DNA from 3 places in the Heliomicrobium gestii genome. Region 2 is predicted to be linked to each of the others. Evidence: predicted binding sites of a transcription regulator. Region 2 holds the regulator's gene; each other region holds the start of a gene.
What was found. The regulator HrcA, encoded in region 2, represses chaperone genes, less so after heat shock. The targets are predictions, from matches to a motif close to TGTTAGCACTCNNNNNNNNNGAGTGCTAACA.

Region 1 (8,240 bases), on a different contig from region 2:
TCGGCGGAAGCGGAGCGGGCTATCGAAGCGGCAGAGGCGTGGATGCGGGGAGAAAAGGCTAACTTACCGGAAGGACTAAACGATGCGGCGAGTATCCAGCGAGAACTGGAACGAGTACTTGCTGGGCACGATTCCTTTTGGCCTCGATGGGTCATATCGGTAGGAACGGGCAGTGGAGGAACAGCTTGATGATTCACTTTGATCCTGTTCCGGAACCGCGTGACTTTGATGAAAAGTGTCGTAAAAGAGGTAGAACTTGGCTTGAAGCTCATCCCGATGTATCGCGACCCAAAGATTTTTGGAACCCTTTCAGGAGTCAACTCGCTGACGGATTTAGAAACTTATGCGCATATACAGCAATGTATGAACCGGTCGGCACGGTCGATCACTATCTGAGTTATACGAATCGACCGGAACTTACATATGAGTGGAGCAACTATCGATTTGCAGCCAGTTGGGTAAATTGCAGTAAACAGAATGCGGATGATAACATCCTTGACCCTTTCAAGTGGGGGATGATTGGTTTGAAATCATACTCTCGTCACTTCAACTGGTTGTCTCAGATTCTATCCCGGAGGAAAACAAAGAAATTGCTCTATATACGTTGAAACGGTTGCGCCTGCGCGATGATGAGCGGGTCATCCGCCAGCGTCGAGCGTGGTATCACTCGTATTGTGAAGGAAAGTTAAATATTGATGGGTTGCGTCAATATGCCCCGTTGATCGCACGTGCAGTTGAAAAACAGACTGCCGGGTTGAGGGACCCCCATAATTCTTGAAGTCAATCCTTTAAATCATCCGAAAAAACGGCCTGGGCCGCTCACGATTCTCGTGACGTCCAGGCCAGGGTATTGAAAACGAGTTATTTGTACAACCACACGACTTTTCTGTTTTTAACGATATTTGTAGCCCAACATAATACTCGGTGGTAATCATCCGAAACAATCAGATCCTCAACGAATGCATCATGTAAATCAGACGCTATTCTTAGAACGGCATCCGTTCCTAGTGTTTCATTAGGAAGTAGATCCTCTTTTTCAGGGTCATTACAATTGATTTGGTAATAGGCAGGGGTCTTTAATTGGGGGCAAACGACTACATGGATGTTTGAAATAGCGCCTTTTCTCGCTTGTTCCGCCATAGGGGGACTATAGGCCAGATAAGAGATTAGATCATCACCAGTAACATGCTTAAAAAAGCTCATGATGCCGTGGTGGTCCAAAGAACATCCCCGCTTGAATCCGGCTAATTGAAATATACGCTCTTCCTTAACTACCTCCATGATTTCTCTGATTTCTAACCCTAAGAGCATTGCAATCTCGAAGATTTCATTCGGCTCAAAAGAGTTTCTGTTTAACTTTCCCCATAAAGTTCTTTCATTTACCGGTTCACCGTCTGTTTGCCGGATCATCTGTCCCGATAACCAACGTATCGTTTTATTTTGCTTTTTTAGTTCGTCTAAGAAGTAGCGACCGAAATTCAAAGAAAGGCACCTCCATTGTTACCCCTTTCCGCATTCTGATTACGAGTATATTATACTTCAAAATAAACAACAAGTATTCGAGTGCAATTTTTTGGATGAAATATAAAAATAGATCGACTTCGTGCCAACCATAGTGGAATCAACGGTGGTTACGCGTTGCAGAGTATATGCAAAACCGTGACCACCGTTTTTCATTGCCCTCATGTTTTATCGATAAATCGCATAATCTGGGTAGAGTCGGTGCAGGATGGCGCGCTCCGAGTCGCCGTCGAGCGGTTCCGTGTGGGATAAACAGGCGCCTCTTCTTAAAACGTTCAACAAAAGGACACAAACCTTTCAGATGCATTTCATTTTTGTCTGATATCTTTAGTTCACAGACAAAAACAACAAACATCTGGGAGGTTTTCAAATGAGTTCCATCACCAATTCATCGATGCCCCACGTGAGCACCGATTGCAAAATCGCCACCCGCTCATCGGTAGGGAAAGTAAAAGGCATCCTTTCCACCGCCTTGGCCTTGCTCGGCCTGATCGTCACCGTAACCGGCGTCGGCCTGTTCGTCGCGCCCCATGGCCCTTCCGCTGCCAAAGGCTGGACCTTCTTGGGGATGAATGTGCCGGCCATGAAAGGCCTGCACATCTGGCTCGGATTTGGGATGGTTGCCTTCGTTCTCGGTCACTTTGCGCTGAATCTCAAGACGCTCATGGCTGAACTCAAACAGGTCTTTCGGTGATCTGACGAAGGAATCCTAATCCTCAAACCCCAGGAATAAAAACCCGATATTCCGCCCCGTTGAACCAAATCTGATCAACTACCCCTCCGACCGTCAGTTTCGACCGACGGTCTTTTCCTTTTCCACTCCATTCAATTATCTTTCCTTACCTTTCCGTTCCTGTCCTGTTCTCTTTTCATTGCGACTTCCTTTATCTTTTAGTTTCTGTCCCCAAGTCGGCGACAAGGAAACCCTAGTAAATCAGTCCAAGCATCTCCCAGTAGGGCTCGGCGACACAGATCGAGATCGCGCAGATCATGCCGTAGAGGATCGCCAACGACCGTGTCTGTCCGTGCGTAAATACCCGCTTATCGGTTCCGTCCAACAGGGTGAAGTAGATGGCGTTTTGGTTCGGCAGGATCCAGGGATTGCAGGCCATCAGCATGATCAGGCCGACCAGGAGCGGACTGAGGCCCATGGCCTCGCAGAGCGGCGTCACCGTCAACATGCCCACAAGCAAACCGGGCGAGATGGGCAGCACAAACCGCAGCAGGGTAATATAGAGGGCGACCGATAACAAAAAGATCAAGGGACTGCCCATGACCGACTGCAACAACGGTTGCAACAACCGGGATAAGGCATCGGTCAAGCCGGCCTCTTTCATGGCGTTGCCAAAGCCCAGCATCGATCCGAAGGTGATCAGAAAGCCCCAGTCGATGCCGGAGCGAATCGTTTGATCGGTCAGCACAGCGCCCACATAAAGAATCAGGAAGCTGGTCAGAGCCACCCAGGCGCCGTCGATGCGATGCCAAGACTGGGTCAGAAAGCCGATCAGGGAGAAGGAGGTCGCCAACAGGCAGACCTTTTCTTCGCCCGTCAGGGCGCCCAGGACCTTCAGTTGCGCCTCAATCATGGCGGGTTTGATCACCAGTTGTGACTTGTAGGGAAAGAGCAACAGAATCGCCAGGAGCGACAGGAGAAAAAAGGGGAGGCCCAGGGGAGCGGCGGTGAGAAACCAGGTCTGATAGGAGAGGGATTGCGCCAGCGGCTGGGGGAGCAGTCCGAGCACGACATAACAGACGGCCGCGCCGTTCATGAACAGGAAGGACATGTGGCCGAAGCCGAGGAGGCAACTCATCGCCAAGCCGACAGAGGCGCTGCTGCCGGCGGGAAGGCGCAGCGTTTCACTCAGCGCGACCAGCATGGGCGTCATCAGCGCCACCCGGCCGTTGGCCGACGGGATCACCGGTGTGAGCAGCATGCCCGTGATCGCCCATGCCAGGGTTTGTCCGCCATAGTTGGGCGGAAAGCGCTTCATCACCAGCAGCGCCAACCGGTACATCAGCCCGGTGCGTGAAATCCCTGCCGTGAGCGCCGATACGCCAAGGATCAGAAACCACGAGGAGTTCGAAAATCCGGAAAAGGCCGCAGTGGGTGTGGCGGCATGCAGCAAGACGGCGGCCAAGGGCAGGCACAACGCGACGGCATGGGGAGAAACCACGTCGACAGACCAGAACAACGCTGCTGCGGCGATGATCTGCAACAAGGCGATATGGGAACCCTTCATCCCGAGTGAGTGAAGGAAGATAGACAGAAGCGACTCCACCAGGACCACGAAGATCAGTAAAGCCAGCAGTTTTTGTTTTTTCCGGAGCCGCAGCCAGGGGGCGAGGGGGGACAACCAGGTCAGCGCAATGGTTGACCAAAGGGGCTGGCGCCGCGGGTGCGCTTCTTCTACAGATACGCCAGCGGAACGAGGGGAGAGCGCCTGTTCCTTCGCCCGAGCCACATCATGACCGGAGTGAATGGCCAACCGTTCTGACAGCAGCTTGGCCAAGTCGATGGCCAGGCTGTGATGCTTCGATAACAAGTCGTCGAAACGCTCCTTCGATAAGCGGGCCAGCAGGCAAGGCGTGTCGGTCTCCACGGTGGCGGTCCGGGGAACACCGGTCAGCAAGGCCATCTCGCCGAAACAATCACTGGCGCCAAACTGAGCGAGGAGGCGTGGTTTTTGTCCGGGAAGCGGTTCACGGTACACCGATACGGAACCGGAGAGAATCACATAGAGCGAATCGCCACGATCGCCCTCGCGAAAGATCACATAGCCCGCCGGCAACTGCACCTCTTCAAACTCCGGCAACAGTTTCGCCCGGTTAATGCGGTCCAGGCCCGAGAAGATGGGGATAGTGGATAACCGTTCATCAATGTCCACGAGGCAAACATCTCCTTTGGCGCCGGCGGTGTCCATGCGATTTTTAACTATATATACACATATGTGATGATTGAATCGGACATAACGCCAGTGGGAGCGTCGATCTCCCCGAAGGTGACACCGTCGCCGGTTTACCCGCCTCGAAGGGGTCGGCCATGGGTGTCCTGTTTGTGCGGCTGGCGCGGCAGCGCGCAAAAAAAACGAAGCGAAACCCACCGGGATTGACGGGGTGGCTCTCGCTTCGCCTTTGCTTCTGCATGGATGCTTACCGGCATCGCGCAGGGGGATGTTTATTTGAGCGGATCGCTAATAGATCAACCCCACCATTTCCCAGTAGGGCACCGAAACGCCGATGGCGATCAAACAGATCAGGCCATAGAGCATCGACAAGACCCGTGTTTGTTCATGCTTGAATAACCGGTCATCGGTTCCGTCCAGCATGGAAAAGTACATGGCGTTTTGGTTGGGCAGCACCCAGGCGTTGCTCGTCAGCAACAGGATCAGGCCGACCACAATTGGATGGATATGCATGGCGCCACAGAGCGGCGTCACCGTCAACATGCCCACGAGCAGGGCCGGCGTGATGGGCAGCACGAAACGGAGCAGATAGATGTACAGGGCGACAGCGAACAAAAAGGCGATCTGATTGCCCATGACCATCGCCAGCAGCGGTTGCAGCATATGGGACAGGGTGTCGGTCAAACCGGTGTCTTTCATGGCGTTGCCGAAACCCAGCATGGACCCGAAGGTGATCAGAAAGCCCCAATCGATGCCGGAGCGGATGCTCTTATCGTTCAACACAGACCCGGCATAGAGGATGAGGAAACTGGTCAGGGCGACCCAGGCGCTGTCGATCTGGTGCCACGTCTGGGTGAGAAAGCCGATGAGGGAAAAGGAGGTCGCCAGCAGGCACACCTTTTCCTCGCGGGTCAATGGTCCGAGCACGGTGAGCTGCGCGTCGATCATCTCCGGCTGGATCTGCAGCGGTTCCTTGTGCGGAAAGAGCAGCAAAATCGCCGCAAAGGATAAAATGAAAAAGGTCAAGCCCAGCGGCGCCGCATCAATCAGCCAGGTCTGATAGGAGATCCACTGGGCATCGGCGTGGGGAATCAACCCCAGAATCAAGTAACAGACGGCAGCCCCGTTCAGAAACAGAAAAGACATGTGCCCGAATCCCAGCAGGCAGCTCATGGCCAGGCCGGCGGTGGCGTTGCCGCAACCGGGCAGCCGCAGCGTTTCGCCGAGCGCGAGCAGCATGGGCGTCATCAGGGACACGCGGGCGTTGGACGAGGGGATGACCGGCGTCAGCAAGGCGCCTGTGAGCGCCCAAGCCAAGGCTTGTCCGCCATAGTTGGGCGGAAAACGTTTCATCACCAGCAGCGCCAGCCGGTACATCAGCCCTGTGCGCGATATTCCCGCTGTGAGCGCCGAAACGCCGAGGATGAGAAACCAGGAAGAATGAGAAAACCCGGAAAAGGCCACAGCCGGCTTGGTGGCGTGCACCAACACGGCGGCCAGGGGTAGGCATAAAGCGATGGCATGGGGAGAGAAAAAGTCATAGGCCCAGAACAGGGCCGCCGCGGTGATGATCAGCAACAGGGCGATATGGGCGGCTTGCATCCCCGCCGATTGGAGAAGGCAGTACAGCAGTGTCATCAACAGGGCCGTCGAGGAAAGGAGCCAAAAGGGCTTCGCCTCTTTCAGCCATCCTAGCCAAGCGGCGCCGCCGGCGCCGGAGGGGAGGGGCAACATGGCAAACAAGCGCCAGCGGCTCGTAACCGCCGCTTCGGGAAAATCATCGAGATCGATGTCCGTTGCCGCGATCACGTCGTGGAGCTTGCGGTTGTGACCGGAATAGATGGCCAACCGTTTCGACAGCAGCCGGGCAAAATCAATGGCCACACGGTGATGGTGATTCACCAGATCGTCGAAACGCTCCTTGGACAGGCGCGCCATCCGGCAGGGAGTGAGGGTCTTGGCGGTGGCGGTCCGGGGATCGCCGGCCAAGAGGGCTGTCTCGCCAAAACAATCGTTGGCGTCATAGCGGGCCAAGATGCGCGGCCCTTGCCCGGGGGCCGGTTCGCGATACACCACCACAGAGCCGGAGATAATGATGTATAGGGAATCGCCCCGATCGCCTTCGTGAAAGATGATCTGGCCCGCCGGAAAGCGGATCTCCTCAAACTCCGGCAGCAGCTTTGCCCGGTGGACCCGGTCCAAGCCGGAAAAGATGGGCATCTCCAATAAACGCAGATCGACATCCACAGACAAAAAACCCCCGTTTCCGCCAGAATTAGAGAGTCGATCTCATCTTACTTGATTTCACTGGAAAAGAACAATAACCGGGTGAATCTTTGTTGACATCCATCCTTTAATTTGGTAAAAAAAATATAGCGATTAGCACTCAAACATCGAGAGTGCTAATCGCGCCTGAAGAGGACATGCTCGAATTGCTGGAGGAGGAGTCGCGATGACAGTAAAACAGTTTCAAGCGGAATCCAAAAGACTGCTCGATCTGATGGTGAACTCCATCTACACCCATAAGGAGATTTTCCTGAGAGAACTGATCTCCAACGCCAGTGACGCCATCGACAAAATCTACTACAAGGCCCTGACCGACGAATCGATCAGCTTCAACCAAGCCGATTACTTCATTAAAATCGAGGCGGACAAGCCAAACCGGACCCTGAAGATCATCGACAGCGGCATCGGCATGACCCAGGCCGAGATGGAAGAGAACCTTGGCGTCATCGCCAAGAGCGGCTCCTTGGCCTTCAAAAAGGAAAATGAGCTAAAAGACGGCTTCGACATCATCGGCCAGTTTGGCGTCGGCTTCTATTCCGCCTTCATGGTCTCCGATGTGGTCACCGTGATCAGCCGCGCCTTAGGCAGCGATCAGGCCTACAAGTGGGAATCCCAGGGCGCCGATGGCTACACCATCGAACCCTGTGCGAAAGACACGGTGGGCACTGAGATCACCCTCAAGATCAAAGCGAATACGGAAGACGAAAGCTATGACGAGTTCCTGGAAGAGTACCGCATCAAGTCGATCATCAAGAAGTACTCCGACTTCATCCGCTACCCCATCAAGATGGACGTGACCAAATCCCGCCTCAAAGAGGGCAGCGAAGAGGAGTACGAGCAGTACACGGAAGAGCAGACCCTCAACAGCATGGTGCCCATCTGGAAGAAGAATAAGAGCGAACTGACCAAGGAAGACTACGACAACTTCTACTCGGAAAAGCACTTCGGCTTTGACAGCCCGCTGCGGCACATCCATATCAACGCCGAAGGCACCATCAGCTACAAAGCCATCCTCTACATTCCCGAGAAGATGCCCTTTGACTTCTACACGAAAGAGTACGAAAAGGGCCTCGAACTCTACGCCAACGGCGTGCTGATCATGAACAAATGCGCCGACCTGCTGCCTGACTACTTCAGCTTCGTCAAAGGGATGGTTGACTCGGAAGACCTGTCGTTGAACATCTCCCGCGAACTGTTGCAGCATGACCGGCAACTGAAGCTGATCGCCAAGAACATCAAGTCGAAGATCAAGAGCGAACTGGAAGACCTCCTGAAAAACGACCGCGACCAGTATGTGGAGTTCTTCCAATCCTTCGGAAAGCAGTTGAAATACGGCCTCTACAGCGATTTCGGCTCCCACAAGGATGTGCTGCAAGACCTGCTGCTCTTCTACTCGTCGAAAGAGAAGAAGCTCGTCACCCTGGACGAGTATGTCTCCCGCATGCCTGAGGACCAGAAGTTCATCTACTACGCCGCCGGCGACTCCATCGAGCGCATCGACAAGCTGCCCCAGACGGAACTGGTCGCCGA
Region 2 (8,240 bases):
ACCCAGAAGATCGAGACGATCGAAGAGCCCTATGTGAAAGCGTCAATTATGGTGCCTTCCGACTTTGTCGGCGCCGTCATGGAGCTCTGCCAGGAAAAACGGGGCTCCTTCATCAACATGGATTACATTGCCGGCCAGCGTGTCATGCTGATCTACGAACTGCCGCTGGCGGAGATCATCTTTGATTTCTTTGACCAGTTGAAGTCGCGCACCAAGGGCTACGCCTCGCTGGACTATGAACTGATCGGCTACCGCGTTTCCGAACTGGTGAAGCTGGATATCCTCCTGAACGGCGACCTGATCGACGCCTTCTCCATCATCGTTCACCGCGATCGCGCCTATAACCGCGGCCGGGCGCTGGCCGACAAGCTGAAGGACCTCATTCCCCGGCAGATGTTTGAGGTGCCCATCCAGGCCGTCATCGGCAACAAGGTCATCGCCCGTGAGACCATCAAGGCGATCCGCAAAAACGTTCTCGCCAAGTGCTACGGCGGGGACATCTCCCGGAAACGCAAACTGCTGGAAAAGCAAAAAGAGGGCAAAAAGCGGATGAAACAGGTGGGGAACGTGGAGATCCCCCAAGAGGCCTTCATGGCCGTCCTGAGTATCGACAAGTAGGACGGAACAACATGAGCGATCACCGGAACATCACGGAGCGTCAGAACCTGCCGGAGCGAGGGCACGCCCTCTCGGCGGCGCAACACCTGAGAGCAGGCTGGGGCGTCTACGTCCATGTCCCCTTCTGCCGCAGCAAGTGCGCCTATTGCGATTTTTATTCCCATCCGGCCGATAAAACATTCCGGATGGCTTACGGAAACGCCGTCATCGGCCAGATGGAAAGGGAGGCGGGCCATTGGCGCCGCCGCCTCCCATCGGGGCCGGCGACGGTTTTTTTTGGCGGCGGAACGCCCACCCTCCTGCCCGGCGCCGCCGGCGCGCAGATCCTGGAGACCCTGCGGCGCTGTTATGGACTGGACGAGCGGCGGGGGAGCGCGGAAACCCCTGCCGAAATCACCATCGAAGCCAACCCGGGGACCGTTGATGAGCGAGAATTAGCTTCCTGGGCCGAGGCCGGCTGCAACCGCATCTCCCTGGGCGTGCAGGCCTTTCAGCCTCGCCTGCTCGCCTTCTTGGGCCGCCGGCAGCGCCTTGCCGATGTGACCGAGGCCGTCGCTTTGGCCCGCAAAATCGGCATTGACAACATCAGCCTCGATCTGATCTACGGCATCCCCGGTCAGACCCTGGAAGATTGGCGACTGTCCCTCGAATTGGCCCTTGGCTTGGCCCCTGCCCATCTGTCTCTCTACAACCTCAAAGCTGAGGCGGGAACGCCTCTGGCTGAGTGGATGAACCGGGGCCTGGCAAATCCCTGTGACGAGGATCTTGAGGTGGAGATGTACGAGGCGGCCCGTCAGATCCTGAAGTCAGCCGGACTGGCACAGTACGAACTGTCCAATTTCGCCCGCCCTGGCCGGGAGTGCCGCCACAACCTAAACTACTGGCGGCGAGGCGACTACCTCGGCTTTGGCAGCGGCGCCGTCTCTGCCGCCGGCCTGCAGCGCTGGTCCTGGCCCGCTGACAGCAGCGCCTTTGTTCATGCCTTTCAAAAAGGCGAAACCTTCCTCCCTATCGAGGAGGAAGGTTTATCGGCGCTAGTGGCGGCCCAGGAGGCCATCATCCTCGGTTTGCGCACGATGAGGGGCGTCAGCCTGACGGCGGTCGCCGGCGAGTACGGCCTGGACGATACAACATTCGAAAAATGGCATAGACTGTCAGCAGATCTCTCCCGCCAGGGGTGGATAGACTATGATGGAACAACGATCTCCCTGGCGCCGCGCTCCTATCTGATCGCCAATGAAATCATGGCGCGCTATCTGGACTGAAAGGCGGCGGACTTCCCCAAGTATTGACAAGCGAATTTCGCGGTGGTATTTTTTACGGTAGAGGTTAGCACTCGCCTTCATCGAGTGCTAACAACGGGAGGTGTTCCGGGATGCAGATGAATGATCGCAAGCAGAAAGTTCTCTGGGCTATTATTCAAGACTACGTATCCACGGCGGAACCCGTCGGCTCCCGCACCATTGCCCGCAAGTATGACCTCGGCGTCAGTCCTGCCACCATCCGCAACGAGATGTCCGACCTGGAGGAATTGGGCCTGATCGAGCAGCCCTACACCTCGTCCGGTCGCATCCCCTCTGATTACGGCTACCGGTATTTCGTTGACTGTCTGATGGAGCGGGAGACCCTCAATCCGGAGGAACTCCAGAGGGTGCAACAAGCCATGTCGGAGCGTCTGCAGGAAGTCAACAGCATCATGCAGCAGACGACCAACCTCCTGGCCAAGTTGACCAACTACACCGCTGTCGTGCTGGGTCCCCAGGTGGGGAAGACGACCTTTCAGCAGATTCACTTTTTCCCGCTCATGCCGACGAAGGCGGTCGTTGTCGTCGTCACCTCAGCCGGTGTCATGGAAAACAAACTCCTTGACATCCCTGAGTCGATGACGCCGGAAGACCTGCAAAAAGTGTCGGCGTTGATCAACGAGCGCCTGCAGGGATTGACGATGGCTCAGGTCCGGGCGTCCCTCTGTTTGGAACTCAATGAGGCATTGAAGAAGCAAAAACAGGTGCTCTCCCGATCGCTCGAACTGATCGATGAAGCGTTGCTTGGCGAAAGCGAGGAACGGGTCTTTCTGGGGGGCACCATGAACATCTTCAAACAGCCTGAATTCAAAGATGTGGAAAAACTCCAGACCCTTTTGGGCATACTAGAACAACATCATACCGTGCGCGAGTTGATGCACGACAACCCCGAAGAGGGCATCCACATCAAGATCGGCACGGAAAACCGCCACGAAGGTTTTCGCAACTGTTCCATGGTCACCGCTTCCTACCAGTTGGATGGCGAAGTCCTCGGCGTCATCGGCCTGATCGGTCCGACGCGGATGGAATACTCCAAATCCATCGCCGTGGTGGAAGGCTTGACGGAACAACTTTCGGCGGCTCTGAAAAAAATGTTCAATCGCTAGAGGTTCTGAAAAAGGTAGGGGCTTTTTGTCCGCAAGAAGTCCCTATTTCCCTGCCTTTTCGGAAGAGACTTGGAGGAATCAGCGTTGAGTGTCAAGCAAGTGAGCAACAACACCGAAGTGGATGAACGATTAGCGGCATTGATGACCAACGCCAACGCCATCCGCGCCATTGCCAGCGCCGTCGAAGGCACCCTCGGCCCAAAAGGGCTGGACACGATGCTTGTCGACAAGTTTGGCGATGTGGTCATCACCAACGATGGCGTCACCATCCTGCAGTTGATGGAAGTCAACCACCCGGCGGCGAGGATGCTGATCAAGATGGCCCGCGCCCAACAGTCCGAGATCGGCGATGGGACGACGACAGCGACAGTGCTGGCCGGAAGTCTGATCAACGAAGGGGTCAACCAGGTGACCAAGGGCGTCCCTGTGTCCCGCGTGATCGAAGGGTTGAAGGCGGGCGTCAAAAACGCCGTCGAGATGTTCCAGCGCCATGCCCGTCCTGTCCGGGGCGTCATGGACCCCATGCTGGAGAAGGTGGCCCTTGTGGCCGGCCGAGAACACCAGGACATCGCCCGCCTGGTTGTGGAAGCGGCTCGCCTTGTCGGTGAAGAGAAGCTCCACGAATCGGGCTTTAAGCTCTCGGAGACGATTCGCGCCCGTGAAGGCGCCGATAACCAGGTTCTCTCCGGCGTGATCATCAATAAGACGCCCATGAATGAGGACATGCCGAAGAAGCTTCAGGACGCCACCGTCCTGATCATCGATGACGCCCTGGAACCGGAAGAACTGGAGGAAGAGGCCCTCGCAACAGAGGCAGGCTTCAACTGGTACCGTCAAAAACAGCAGGAATTCCTGGAGAATGTCCGCAAAATCGTCGCCCTCGGCGTCAAGGCGGTCCTTGTGGACCGGGGCGTGGAAGATATGGCAGAGGAGATCCTCACCGATGCCGGCGTGCTGGTCATCCAGCGTGTTGCCAGCAAGGAGTTGAGAAAGGCAGCCGAACATACAGGCGCCCGGGCGATCAAGCGCACAGGTCTGAAGCGCGATCCCGCCGATTTGACCCGCTACCTGGGCAAGGCAGGCGCCATCGTTGTCGATGAGAAGCTGGAGCATCTCTGTATCCTACAGGGAAGCGGCAAACCGGTGGCAACGATCCTCGTGGGCGCCGCCACAGAAGAAGTTGTCGGCGAGCGGGAGCGCATCGCCAGGGATGCCGCTTCGGCGGTGCAGGCGGCCATCAAAGGCGGTCTCGTTCCCGGCGGCGGCGCTGTCGAACTGGCGGTGGCTCGTCAGATGGAAGAAGTACGCCGTGAGACGCGCGGGATGGCCGCCTATGGCCTCGACTGCGTCGTGGCAGCGCTGAAGAAGCCCTTTTCTCAGATCATCACCAATGCCGGTTTTAATCCCCTGGAGAAGCTGGGCGATGTCATCGCCGCTCAGATGGAGCAGAACAGCGACACCCTTTCGATCAACTGCGACAATGGCGAGTTGGCCGACATGTGGGAACTCGGGGTCATCGATCCGGCCCATGTCAAGATGCACGCCTTGAAAGCCGCCGGTGAGGTCGCAGAGGCGATCCTGCGCATTGACACGATCATTAAAAAACGGGAAGAACGTCCCGATTCAGGCAGCAACCGTGGGGAGGGAGACTGGTGACCATCGAAGAGAAAAAGGATCATAACAAGATAGACGCGGAAGCCTCCGGGGATAACGCCGCTGTGAACCGTTCCGCTTCGGAAGCGGCTGCGGAGGCCGCCGGTCAGCCGGAAAAGGGCGCTGTCGCACAGGATGAAGCGACAGAGGCCGCAGTGGACGGAGACGATATTTCCCTTTCTGAGGAGGAGCGTCAGGCCGCCGCGGCTGAGGAATTCGGCCGATTCATTTCGGAAGTGGCCAAGACTCGGGAAGAACTCGATAAGGCCAAACAGGAGTTGCAGGATTGGGAAAACCGCTATCTCCGCCTCCAGGCCGATTTTGACAACTTCCGCCGGCGGACCCGTCAAGAAAAAGAAGAGTTGGGCACCTACGCCAACGAGGGACTCGTCAAAAAGCTATTGCCCGTTCTGGACAACTTCCAGCGCGCCCTAGCGGCCATGGAAAAGGCCGGTGCCGCTGAAAATCTGCTTTCCGGTGTGGCCATGATCGAGCGCCAGTTCACCGATATCCTGACCAAAGAAGGTCTCCAGGCGATGGAAGCCGTTGGCGCCGACTTCGATCCCCAGTCCCACGAGGCGGTCATGTTCGGTGAAGCCGATGAGCGTTTCGCCGACGGGATGATCATGGAGGAGCTGCAAAAAGGCTATCTCTTCAAATCGAAAGTCCTTCGGCCGGCGATGGTGAAAGTGGCCAAGGGCGGCTAGCCTTCAACATAGATCACCCAGAAGAAGCAATATCACGCCAACCTGTAAATGGCAAAGAAAAATAGGAGGTTTCGCACATGGGTAAGATTATCGGTATCGACCTCGGCACAACCAACTCCTGTGTCGCCGTGCTGGAAGGCGGCGAGTCTGTCGTCATCGCCAACAAGGAAGGCGCCCGGACAACCCCGTCGGTCGTCGGTTTTTCCAAGACAGGGGAGCGACTCGTCGGTCAAGTAGCCAAACGGCAAGCGATCACCAACCCTGATCGGACGATCATTTCGATCAAACGGCACATGGGCACTGATCATAAAGTCAAGATCGATGACAAGAACTACACCCCCCAAGAGATCTCGGCCATGATCCTGCAGAAGCTGAAATCGGACGCCGAAGCCTACCTGGGCGAAACGGTCACCCAGGCCGTCATCACCGTTCCCGCTTACTTCACCGACTCCCAGCGCCAGGCCACCAAAGACGCCGGCGCCATCGCCGGTCTGGAAGTCCTGCGCATCATCAACGAACCGACAGCAGCCGCCCTGGCCTACGGCGTCGACAAAGGCGAAGACCACACCATCCTCGTTTACGACCTGGGCGGCGGCACCTTTGACGTCTCCATCCTTGAACTGGGCGACGGCATCTTTGAGGTGAAAGCGACCTCCGGCAACAACCGCCTCGGCGGCGACGACTTCGACGAAAAGGTCATCAACTGGATGGTTGCCGAATTCAAGAAAGAAACGGGCGTCGACCTCCGCGGCGACAAGATGGCCATGCAGCGCCTCAAGGAAGCCGCCGAAAAAGCCAAGATCGAGCTGTCCGGCGTCATGTCGACGAACATCAACCTGCCCTTCATCACCGCCACTGCCGATGGCCCGCAGCACTTGGACATGACCCTTTCACGGGCCAAGTTTGACGAGATGACGGCTGATCTCGTCGAAATGACTATGGGCCCCACCCGCCAAGCCCTGAGAGACGCGAAAATGGAACCGAAAGACATCGACAAGGTCATCCTCGTCGGCGGATCCAGCCGGATCCCCGCCGTACAGGAAGCCATCCGCAAATACCTGGGCAAAGAACCCTTCAAAGGCATCAACCCCGACGAAGTCGTTGCCATGGGCGCCGCCATTCAGGCCGGTGTGCTCGGCGGCGAGGTGAAGGGCATCGTCCTGGCCGACGTAACGCCCCTTTCCTTGGGCATCGAGACCCTCGGCGGCATCTGCACCGTGCTCATCCCGCGCAACACGGCGATCCCCTCCAGCAAGAGCGAGACCTTCACCACCGCCGCCGACAATCAGACCTCCGTCGAGGTCCATGTCCTGCAGGGTGAACGCAAGTTCGCCGGCGAGAACAAGACCCTCGGCCGCTTCCACCTGAGCGGCATCGCTCCGGCGCCGCGCGGCATCCCCCAGATCGAGGTCAAGTTCGACATCGACGCCAACGGCATTGTTCACGTCAGCGCCAAAGACAAGGCCACTGGCAACGAACAGAAGATCACCATCACCGCTTCGACAGGTCTCTCTAAGGACGACATCGAAAAGATGGTCAAAGACGCTGAACTGCACGCCGAAGAGGACCGGAAACGTCAAGAAGAAGTGGAGATCCGCAACCAAGCCGACTCCATGGTCTATCAGGCCGAAAAGACCGTGAAAGACCTGGGCGATAAAGTAGAGGCGGCCGATAAGGAAAAAATCGAGGCGGCGAGGGAAGAACTGAAAAAAGCCCTCGAAGGAAAAGACCTGGACGAGATCAAGAAAAAGACGGAAGCCCTGACGACCGTCGTGTATGAACTGTCCACCAAGCTCTACCAGCAAGCCGGCGCCGCCGGCGCGCCTGGCGCGGGACCCGAAGGCGCTCCCGGCGGTTTTGGCGGAGAAGAGAAAAAAGATGACAATGTAGTCGACGCCGATTATACTGTCATCGATGACGATAAGAAAAAATCCTGATTCAGGCGACCGGGGGGCTTAGCCCCCCTGTCGATGCTTTTACCGGGGGGAGGGGACAAGGATGAGCAAACGAGATTACTATGAGGTGTTAGGCATTGGGCGGGACGCTGGGGAGACGGAGATCAAAAAGGCCTACCGCCGGTTGATCAAGGAATTTCACCCCGATGTCCACCCCGACAAAGCATTAGCCGAAGAAAAAACCAAAGAGATCAACGAAGCCTATGAGGTGCTGTCGGATCAGGAGAAACGCGCCCGTTACGACCAGTTCGGCCATGCCGGCCCCGGCGGGTATGGCGGTTTTGGCGAAGGCGGAGCGGACATGGGCGGCTTTGGCGACATCTTCGACATGTTTTTTGGCGGCGGCTTCGGTGGCGGCGGCCAGCGGCGAGGTCCCCAGAAGGGGAATGACCTGCGGTTCAACCTGTCCATCACCTTTGAAGAGGCTGCCTTTGGCGTGGAAAAAGAGGTCGACATCCCGCGGTTGGAGTCCTGTGACGTCTGCGGCGGCAGCGGCGCCGAACCGGGGACATCGGTCACCACCTGCACCACCTGCAACGGTTCAGGGCGGGTAGCCACCGTCGCCAAGACGCTGCTCGGCAATATGCAGACGGTTCGCACCTGTCCCACCTGTGGCGGCGACGGGAAGATCATCAGCAAGCCTTGTCTCCACTGCGGCGGCCAGGGAAAGGTCCGCAAGCGGAAACGCATTAAGGTCAAGGCGCCCGGCGGCGTCGATACGGGAACGCGAATCCGCGTCACCGGTGAAGGCGAAGCCGGCGATAAGGGCGGACCGCCGGGCGATCTTTACGTCTTTATTGAAGTGCAGCCCCACACCTTTTTTGAACGCGACAACGATGATGTGATCTGTCAGGTTCCCATCAACTTCGTCCAGGCGACTTTGGGCGCAGAGATCGA
Region 3 (8,240 bases), on a different contig from region 2:
AGACCTGATCGACATCCTCGCGATTCAAGCTGATTCGGCGCAGAAACTGCCGGAAGGCCTCATCGGCCACAGGAACCGGTTCGAGATAGGTCTGCACCAGCGGGGAAAGGCCGGCGGTGGCGGTAGAAACAGCGGCGGCCGTCGCTGCCGAGACGGGGGTGACGCCGTTCCCCAGAGGATTTGCGCCGTAGGCGGCCGTAGCGCCGGGACCGGCACTGCCGGCGGTCGGGACCGAATGGATCGTGGCGCTGCGACGCGCCGCTCCGGTGGGGGAGCCGCCTCCGGTGGTTCCCGTCGAAGCGGTGGGGGAAGGGCCCGCCGGGGTTGCGTTGATATTCCCGGCCAACTTTGCAAGCAGTTTTCCGGCGATGTTGCCCGGCGAGGGTGTGGCGGAGGAAGGGGGGGCGGCCTGAGCGCTCGCCGGTTGCGCCGCCGCCGGCTGGGTAAAGAAGCGGGACGGCTGGGCCGAGGAGGCGCTCTGTTCCTGGACAAAGCCCAGGTCGCTGTGGGACAGTTCATAAAGAGGCGTAAAAGACAGACCTTTTAGGTCCTGGATTCCGAGAAAACGGAAAATGATCGTATCGAGGCTTTTTAAGAGGGATTTGACGATCTGGAAGGTGGACTCGTCGAGCAGCACCTGATTGGGCGCGCTTTGGGAGGCCAGACGGGCGGCCATGTCGACGGCGGCCCCCAGGTAATCGGCGTCAGGGGTGCGCACCGGCGTCACCAGGCCGAAGGAGAGGCCGATTTTCGTCTGGAAGGGCAGATTTTCCTTGAGGATGGTGTATTTCACATCGAGGGCCGCCAGCAGCGCCGGCAGCGGATTCGGGAAGACGGCGTAAATGGCGTCGCCGATGTGCTTCACCACCTGGCCCTGATAGGCTTCGGCCGTCTCGGCGCAGAGTTGGTTATGGCGGAGGGAGAGGGCTACGCCTTCAACGGGCCCCAACTGCTGCTTGAGCCGTGTGGAATCGACAAGATCGAAAAAGACGTTGCAGAGGGCCACAGAGTCTTGCAGTTGTTTATATTGTGGAAACAGGCGATCGTTCATCGGAAAGCCCCCCGATTTTAGATGCGGCATTTATCTTTTTCTATCCTAATTTTGTCCGTTGATTTATCTGGTTGATCTTCTCCCTTTGATTGTCCCATCCCTGCTGCCGGGAAGGCGAGCAGCCGGAAAAATCCATTCCGGTTCATAAGAACGGTGAGGAGGCGCGCAGAAGATGGACGAACAGGAACAGCGGCGCATGTGGGCGGAGGAGGAAGACCACTGGTGGTACCGCGGCAAACGGATGCTGATCCGCGACCAGTTGATCGATGCCCTGTCCACAGAGGACCAGCGGCTTTGCCGAACGGGCGCTCAAGCGGAACGCCGCCTGCCGCGCATCCTCGACATCGGATGCGGCAGCGGGCGAACGATGGCGGAACTGGGCGATCTCGGTCACATCGAGGGGGTGGAGCCCTGCCGGCCTGCTGTCGAACAAGGGCGCCGCCGCGGATTTTTCGTTCACCAGGGGAGCGCCGAGCGGCTCCCCTTTGTCGATGAGACCTTTGACGCCCTCTTGCTGCTTGACGTCCTGGAACATCTTGACGACGATGGCGCCGCCTTGGCGGAGGCCTTTCGGGTGCTTCGCCCGGGGGGGCTGCTCCTGCTGACCGTGCCCGCTCATCCCTGGCTGTTCAGCCGCCATGACAGCGCCTTGGGCCATCGGCGGCGCTACAGCGCCGCCGATCTCCGGCGACTGCTGACCTCGTTGGACGGGCATGTGGAGCGGTTCTCCTACACGAATTTTTTTATTTTCCCGGCGGCAGTCCTGCTCCGGACCGCCGCGAAGGGTTGGGGGAGCGACCGGCGAGGCGGCGGCAGCCCACTGGTATCGGCATGGCTCGACCGGTTCTACCGCATCGAAGCCCGCTGGCTGCGGCGCTTCGCCTTTCCCGCCGGCCTGTCCCTCTATGCCCGCCTGCGCAAAGGAAGTTTCTCCAAAAAAGAAGGATGAAGGTGTATATTGGCAAAAGGTGTGGGAAATATTTAATTTCGGGAGCTAAATCAGCCAAACGACCGATCATGGTGTTTGCATCACTTTGGGCGGCTCCCTATTATAGTACTTGGGTGTTAGCACTCGACCAAGGTGAGTGCTAACAACGAGAACAAGGCTAAGCATCTGAAGGAGGGTACCGTTTCGTATGAACATCAAACCTTTGGCTGATCGGGTTGTATTGAAGCCCATCGAAGCGGAAGAAAAAACCGCCAGCGGCATCATCGTGCCGGACACCGCCAAAGAAAAACCCCAGCAAGGCGAAGTCGTGGCTGTGGGCATTGGCCGTCTGCTCGACAACGGCGAGCGGGCCGCTCTGGAAGTGGCTGTCGGCGACCGGGTCATCTACAGCAAATACTCGGGCACCGAAGTCAAACTGGACGGCGCCGAGTACCTGATTCTTAACGAACGCGACATCCTGGCCAAGCTGTAATCCACGCACACTTCAAGGCGTTCCCTTTACTTATAAGCGCAAACCCGATGGGACCCTGTCGCCGCAGCCGGCGTTACACAGCCGAGCATGTCAGAATCTCACGCCGGCGGACGGCTCGTGTCCCACCATGACTGCTGGAACTGTTAAGGAGGTAGACAACCCCATGGCGAAAATGATCGTTTTTAACGAAGAGGCCCGCCGTTCTCTGGAAAAAGGGGTTAACACCCTGGCGGAAGCCGTTCGTGTCACCCTTGGCCCCAAAGGCCGCAACGTCGTTCTGGAGAAGAAATTCGGCTCTCCCCTGATCACCAATGACGGTGTCACCATCGCCAAAGAAATCGAACTGGAAAACCCCATTGAAAACATGGGCGCCCAGCTCGTCAAAGAAGTCGCCACCAAGACCAACGACGTGGCCGGTGACGGCACCACCACCGCCACCATCCTGGCCCAAGCCATCATCCGCGAAGGCATGAAAAACGTCGCTGCCGGCGCCAACCCCATGGTGCTGAAGCGCGGCATCGAAACGGCTGTCGAGAAGGCTGTCGCTGAAATCAAAGCCATCTCCAAGCCTGTCGAAAGCAAAGAAGCCATCGCTCAGGTTGCGGCCATCTCCGCCGGCGACGCCACCATCGGCAGCCTGATCGCCGAAGCCATGGAGAAAGTCGGCAAAGACGGCGTCATCACCGTCGAAGAATCCAAAGGCTTCACCACCGACCTGGAAGTCGTCGAAGGCATGAACTTCGACCGCGGCTACATCTCCCCCTACATGATCACCGACCCCGACAAGATGGAGGCCGTCCTCAACGAGCCCTACATCCTGATCACCGATAAAAAGATCTCCTCCATCAAAGAGATCCTGCCCGTCCTCGAACGTGTCGTTCAAAGCGGCAAGCAGCTGATGATCATCGCCGAAGACGTGGAAGGCGAAGCCCTGGCCACCCTGGTCGTCAACAAACTGCGCGGCACCTTCACCTGTGTCGCCGTCAAAGCCCCCGGCTTCGGCGACCGCCGCAAAGCCATGCTGGAAGACATCGCCATCCTCACCGGCGGCCGCGTTGTTTCTGAAGAAGTCGGCATCAAGCTGGACAGCGCCACCATCGACATGCTGGGCCGCGCCCGTCAGGTCCGCATCAACAAGGAAGAAACCATCCTTGTTGACGGCGCCGGCAGCGCCGACGACATCAAAGCCCGCATCGCCCAGATCCGCCGTCAACATGAAGAGTCCACTTCCGAGTTCGACAAGGAAAAACTGCAAGAGCGCCTGGCCAAACTGGCTGGCGGCGTTGCCGTCATCCAAGTCGGCGCCGCGACCGAGACGGAACTGAAAGACAAGAAGCTGCGCATCGAAGACGCCCTGAACGCCACCCGCGCGGCCGTTGAAGAGGGCATCGTCCCTGGCGGCGGCACCGCTCTGGTCAGCATTCAGAAAGCCCTCGACAGCGTGGAAGTTCCCGCCGGCGACCAAGCGACCGGTGTGGCTATCATCCGCCGCTCCCTGGAAGAACCCCTCCGTCAAATCGCCAACAATGCCGGGTACGAAGGCTCCGTCGTTGTCGAGAAGGTCAAGTCCCTGCCCATCGGCCAAGGCTTCAACGCCGCCACCGAGGTGTATGAAGACATGATCGGCGCCGGCATCGTCGACCCCGCTAAAGTCACCCGTTCGGCCCTGCAAAACGCCGCTTCCATCGCCGCCATGCTGCTGACGACGGAAGCCATCGTCGCCGACAAGCCCGAGAAAAAAGAAGGCCCTGCGATGCCCCCCGGAATGGGCGGCATGGGCGGTATGGACATGGGGATGTAAGACCTGCCGCAAGGCTGGGTCGCCTCTCCTGACCATACCCAAGGATAGAGGAAAGACAAGAGGGATGCTGATGCAAGTCGGCATCCCTCTTTTTTTGTGCGCCCGGCATATACAATATCAATGCATTTATACACGAAATCGGAGTATCTTCCCCCGCCGTACAAGACTGCAACCCAAACATCGTATAACCATGTTTACGATCCAATTAGTGGAACAGACACACTAAAAGTGGTATACTATTAATGGGAATAAAAGCCCCTACGAAAGTAGGGGCTTTTTAAAAGGTGGTAAGAAAAATGAACGGAAACAAAAGAGGGGTCCTCCTTACCGCGTTGGCCGTCATCGTAGCAGCGGCGATCTTTATGTTTTATAAGCCGGTAGGTGTCGGTTCTCCGCGCGAAGTTGACAGATCCATACACTTTGTCAAGTCGAGTGGCTACATAGCGGGATATCCGGGGGATAAAGTCATGTTTCCTTGTGTCTTCTTAGTGGATACGCGAACGAGCGCCCAAGATCTGATTGCTGATGTCCAACTCCTGCATTCGGAAAACGTATCTCTGGAAAGTTGGCAAGTGTTTCCGGGAAGTGAGTACAAAGGCTATAAACTTGACAATATTACGCTGACCTTGCGTTTAGATCGGATTGGTGAAAGCCCGATAGAAGGTTTAAAAATCAAGTATAAAGACGATACAGAGCAGGTATATCCAATGGACAAAATGTTTGTCAAGGTCCTTCAAAAGGCAAGTTCAAATGTCGTCGTCGGATCGCAGGAGACGGCTGTCTCTCCACTGTCTCGAACCTCTTTTGATTTAAAGAATAATTCCAATGACAAGGTTACGTTGGAAGGCATCTCCTTTATTTCCAACGAGATTTCCCCCGATAAAATCGTGGTCACGAAAGGTGACACCAAATACGATCATATAAATGGGATCATCTTAGCGCCGGCAGAAACGGTGTCTGTTTCCCTTGAAGTTGCGCGTAAGGAAGAAAGCGATGTTTTCTTCGCTCGACCGTTGTTGCAATATAATTTGGCCGGCCAGAGATATACAGAATGCGTAACCTTGGGAACCTTGTACGGCTTGCCCTTTAGCGAAGAAAAAATGCAAAAGGTGTATGATCGTCTCACCGGCCAATCGAAGCAACGTTGAAAGGGTGCTCAACGATATCCTAGGGTTCAACCAAAAACCGGGGCGCTGTCTGATAAAGATGGCGCCTCTTTTGCATTGGGGGGTCTTCCCGCATTTTTTACGGCATATGTTTTTTGCAGGAAGGGGGTTGTACCGTGCGTTCGGTGTACATGATCGTGGGCAAACATCCCCGGATGTGGGTGACCGCCGTCATGGCCCTATCGGCCATCCTCCTCTATGGGGGCGTCAATCAGTTGTTGGAGGATCGGACTGTGCTGACCTTCTCCGGGGTGATCCAGGACAAGGTCGTCGCCATCGACCCCGGCCATGGCGGTGAAGACGGCGGCGCCAAGGGAACCCGGGGAACCCAGGAGAAAGTCGTCAACCTGCTGATCGCAAAGAAGGTGGTCGACCAGTTGAATCAAGCCGGCGGCAAAGCGATTCTCACCCGCGAGAATGAAGACAACGTTTCCGTCGGTCCCTGGAGCCAGCGCAGCGAACTGACAAAACGTGTGGAAAAGGCCCAAGGGGCCAACGCGCTGGTCTATGTGTCCATCCATGCCAATAGCTTCCCCATGGCGCCGGCCTGTCAGGGACCTCAGACCTTCTATCAACCGGGGTCGGCGGAAGGGAAACGATTGGCCTTGCATATCCAGAAGGAGATGACCAAGCGCGTCGGCAATAAAGACGGGCGGCAGGCCAAGGCTGAAGACTACTTTGTCCTGCGCATGACCAAATGTCCGGCCGTGATGGTGGAGACGGGCTTTTTGTCCAACGCGGCCGAAGAGGCGCTGCTGCTCCGGGACGATTACCAGGAGAAGCTGGCTCAAGGCATCGCCACCGGCATCGCCCGCTACCTGGGCGGAGAACCGGCGGAAGAGCCGAAGGGCGCCGCGACCGACCAGGCGCCGGGCGGCTTCATCCCCGAGGTGGACCGGGCGGTGTCGCCGGGGTTACTGGATTCGTAAGGACGCCGGGGAAAACAAGACCGGGGAAAGAGAGAGGCCCTGTCACCGAACTTTTCGGTAGGGGGGCCTCCTTGTTTTTGGCAAGGCCAAAAATTAAAATATATGGAAATTAGAATCTAGGTTTACGAAAATGATCGTACGGTGGATGCAGGGATTTAGAAGAGAAGAAAGAATAATTATTAATATTAGCAGTGAGAAAGGGGGGCTTCTTATGGAACACGCACAGGATCACCGTGCCGCTGTCAGCAGGTGCGAAGAACGGGAAGCCCAACTGAAACGCTTTATCCAGGTGCTCCAAGAAAATGAGAACCGGTACATGACGATCCTCAATTCCCTTCCCATGCAACTGGTGGTTTTGGATGGGAAGGGTTACATCACCTTTGTCAATCACGAGTGGGAGCGCAACGCCATCGAAAACGACATCGCCGATCCATCGCTGGCGGGCGTCGGCATCAACTACTTGAAAATCTGCCGTTCCGCCATCGATCAGGGTTGTGACGAAGTGCGCCCCATCTATGAGGGAATCCTTTCCGTTTTAGAGGGAAAGGTGAAGGCCTTTGCTTACGACTATGACTGCGCCACGCCGCGGGGGAATGAACGATTCCAGATCACCGTTACGCCGGTGAACGATGAAAAGGGCGGCGTGATCATCACGCATGTGGGTAAATAACGGCGACAAGCGCCTGCCGGTCCCGCCTCGGGAAGGGCAGGTTTTTTCATGCCCTTCTGCTGAAAAGGCGGCGCAGCCTGGCCATTGCCGGCTGATCCGATCGTATAAAGGCGCGACAGGAGAAAACACTACCATTGGGTTGGACTTGCGGTACAATAGAAATGGAAAGCAATGCCCTTTCTGGGCAACCCCTAGGGAGGTGTTCCCATGACAGTCGTCTTTGGCGGTGTGTCGCCCCATCCGCCGATCATCGTGCCGGCCGTGGGCGGCCGCGAACTGCCCCGCGTCCAGAAGACCCTTGACGCCATGCGGGCTTGGGCGAAGGAATGCCTGGAACAGGATCCCGACACGGTGATCATCATCAGCCCCCATGGCCCTGTCTTTCAGGATGCCATCGCCGTCACCGCCTTTCCTCGCCTTCGTGGCGATCTGGCCCGGTTCAACGCCCCCGAGGTGAAGGCCGAAGTGGAAAACGACCTGCCCCTCCTGTCGGCCGTCATCGACCAGGCCAAGCGCCACGGCGTCAGCATCGCCGCGATCGACGACAGCCTGGCAGAGCGGTTTTCCATTGAAAACGAACTCGATCACGGCACCATGGTGCCGCTCTATTTTCTCCTGGAAGCGGGCTTTCGCGGCAAGGTGGTCCCTGTCGCCATGGCCCTGCTGCCCCGGGAAGAGCTCTTCCGCTTTGGCATCGCCCTGCGCGAGGCCATCGATGCGACTCCCCGCCGGGTCGCCCTGATCGCCTCCAGCGACCTCTCCCATCGCCTGACGAAAGACGCGCCGGCGGGCTATCACCCGGAGGCGCACGACTTTGACAAGGCGATTGAGCGGGCCTTTGGCGTTTGGGAGTTGGACGACCTGTTGACCATGGAAGAGAGTCTTTGCGAGAAGGCCGGCGAATGCGGCTACCGGCCGCTGCTCATGCTGGCTGGCGCCTTTGACCGGCCGGGAGCGAAGAGCCGTGTCTACAGCTATGAAGGCCCCTTTGGCGTCGGCTACCTCGTCGGATCGGTCACCGACGGGGGAGAGGCGGGAGAGGCATCTGCCATGGGTGAAGGCCGCCTCGCCCGCTACATTCAGGGGCGGCGCGATAAAATTGAACGGTCCCGCGCCGGCGAATCGATCTACGTCCGCTTTGCCCGCCAGACCCTGGAGGCCCATGTGGCCAAGGAACCGCTGCCGCCGATCCCGGCGGAACT

Region 1: the regulator HrcA is predicted to act here: its motif matches at 6,802-6,832, upstream of htpG (molecular chaperone HtpG).
Region 3: the regulator HrcA is predicted to act here: its motif matches at 2,115-2,145, upstream of groES (co-chaperone GroES).

Annotation. Positions count from the first base shown of each region.
Region 1 covers NZ_WXEX01000009.1:64,134-72,373, forward strand. Annotated here, with positions in the region: gene GTO89_RS11425 (AAA family ATPase) at 1-189, shown strand, start outside; gene GTO89_RS11430 (hypothetical protein) at 189-608, shown strand; gene GTO89_RS11435 (hypothetical protein) at 862-1,482, opposite strand; gene GTO89_RS11440 (DUF4405 domain-containing protein) at 1,892-2,215, shown strand; gene GTO89_RS11445 (SLC13 family permease) at 2,448-4,406, opposite strand; gene GTO89_RS11450 (SLC13 family permease) at 4,713-6,671, opposite strand; gene htpG (molecular chaperone HtpG) at 6,877-8,240, shown strand, end outside.
Region 2 covers NZ_WXEX01000014.1:45,978-54,217, reverse strand. Annotated here, with positions in the region: gene lepA (translation elongation factor 4) at 1-618, shown strand, start outside; gene hemW (radical SAM family heme chaperone HemW) at 630-1,883, shown strand; gene hrcA (heat-inducible transcriptional repressor HrcA) at 1,994-3,028, shown strand; gene GTO89_RS14660 (TCP-1/cpn60 chaperonin family protein) at 3,113-4,684, shown strand; gene grpE (nucleotide exchange factor GrpE) at 4,681-5,388, shown strand; gene dnaK (molecular chaperone DnaK) at 5,466-7,325, shown strand; gene dnaJ (molecular chaperone DnaJ) at 7,387-8,240, shown strand, end outside.
Region 3 covers NZ_WXEX01000002.1:288,978-297,217, reverse strand. Annotated here, with positions in the region: gene GTO89_RS03345 (SMODS domain-containing nucleotidyltransferase) at 1-1,051, opposite strand, end outside; gene GTO89_RS03340 (class I SAM-dependent methyltransferase) at 1,224-2,000, shown strand; gene groES (co-chaperone GroES) at 2,188-2,472, shown strand; gene groL (chaperonin GroEL) at 2,636-4,273, shown strand; gene GTO89_RS03325 (hypothetical protein) at 4,570-5,421, shown strand; gene GTO89_RS03320 (N-acetylmuramoyl-L-alanine amidase family protein) at 5,556-6,368, shown strand; gene GTO89_RS03315 (nitrogen regulation protein NR(II)) at 6,580-7,038, shown strand; gene amrA (AmmeMemoRadiSam system protein A) at 7,246-8,240, shown strand, end outside.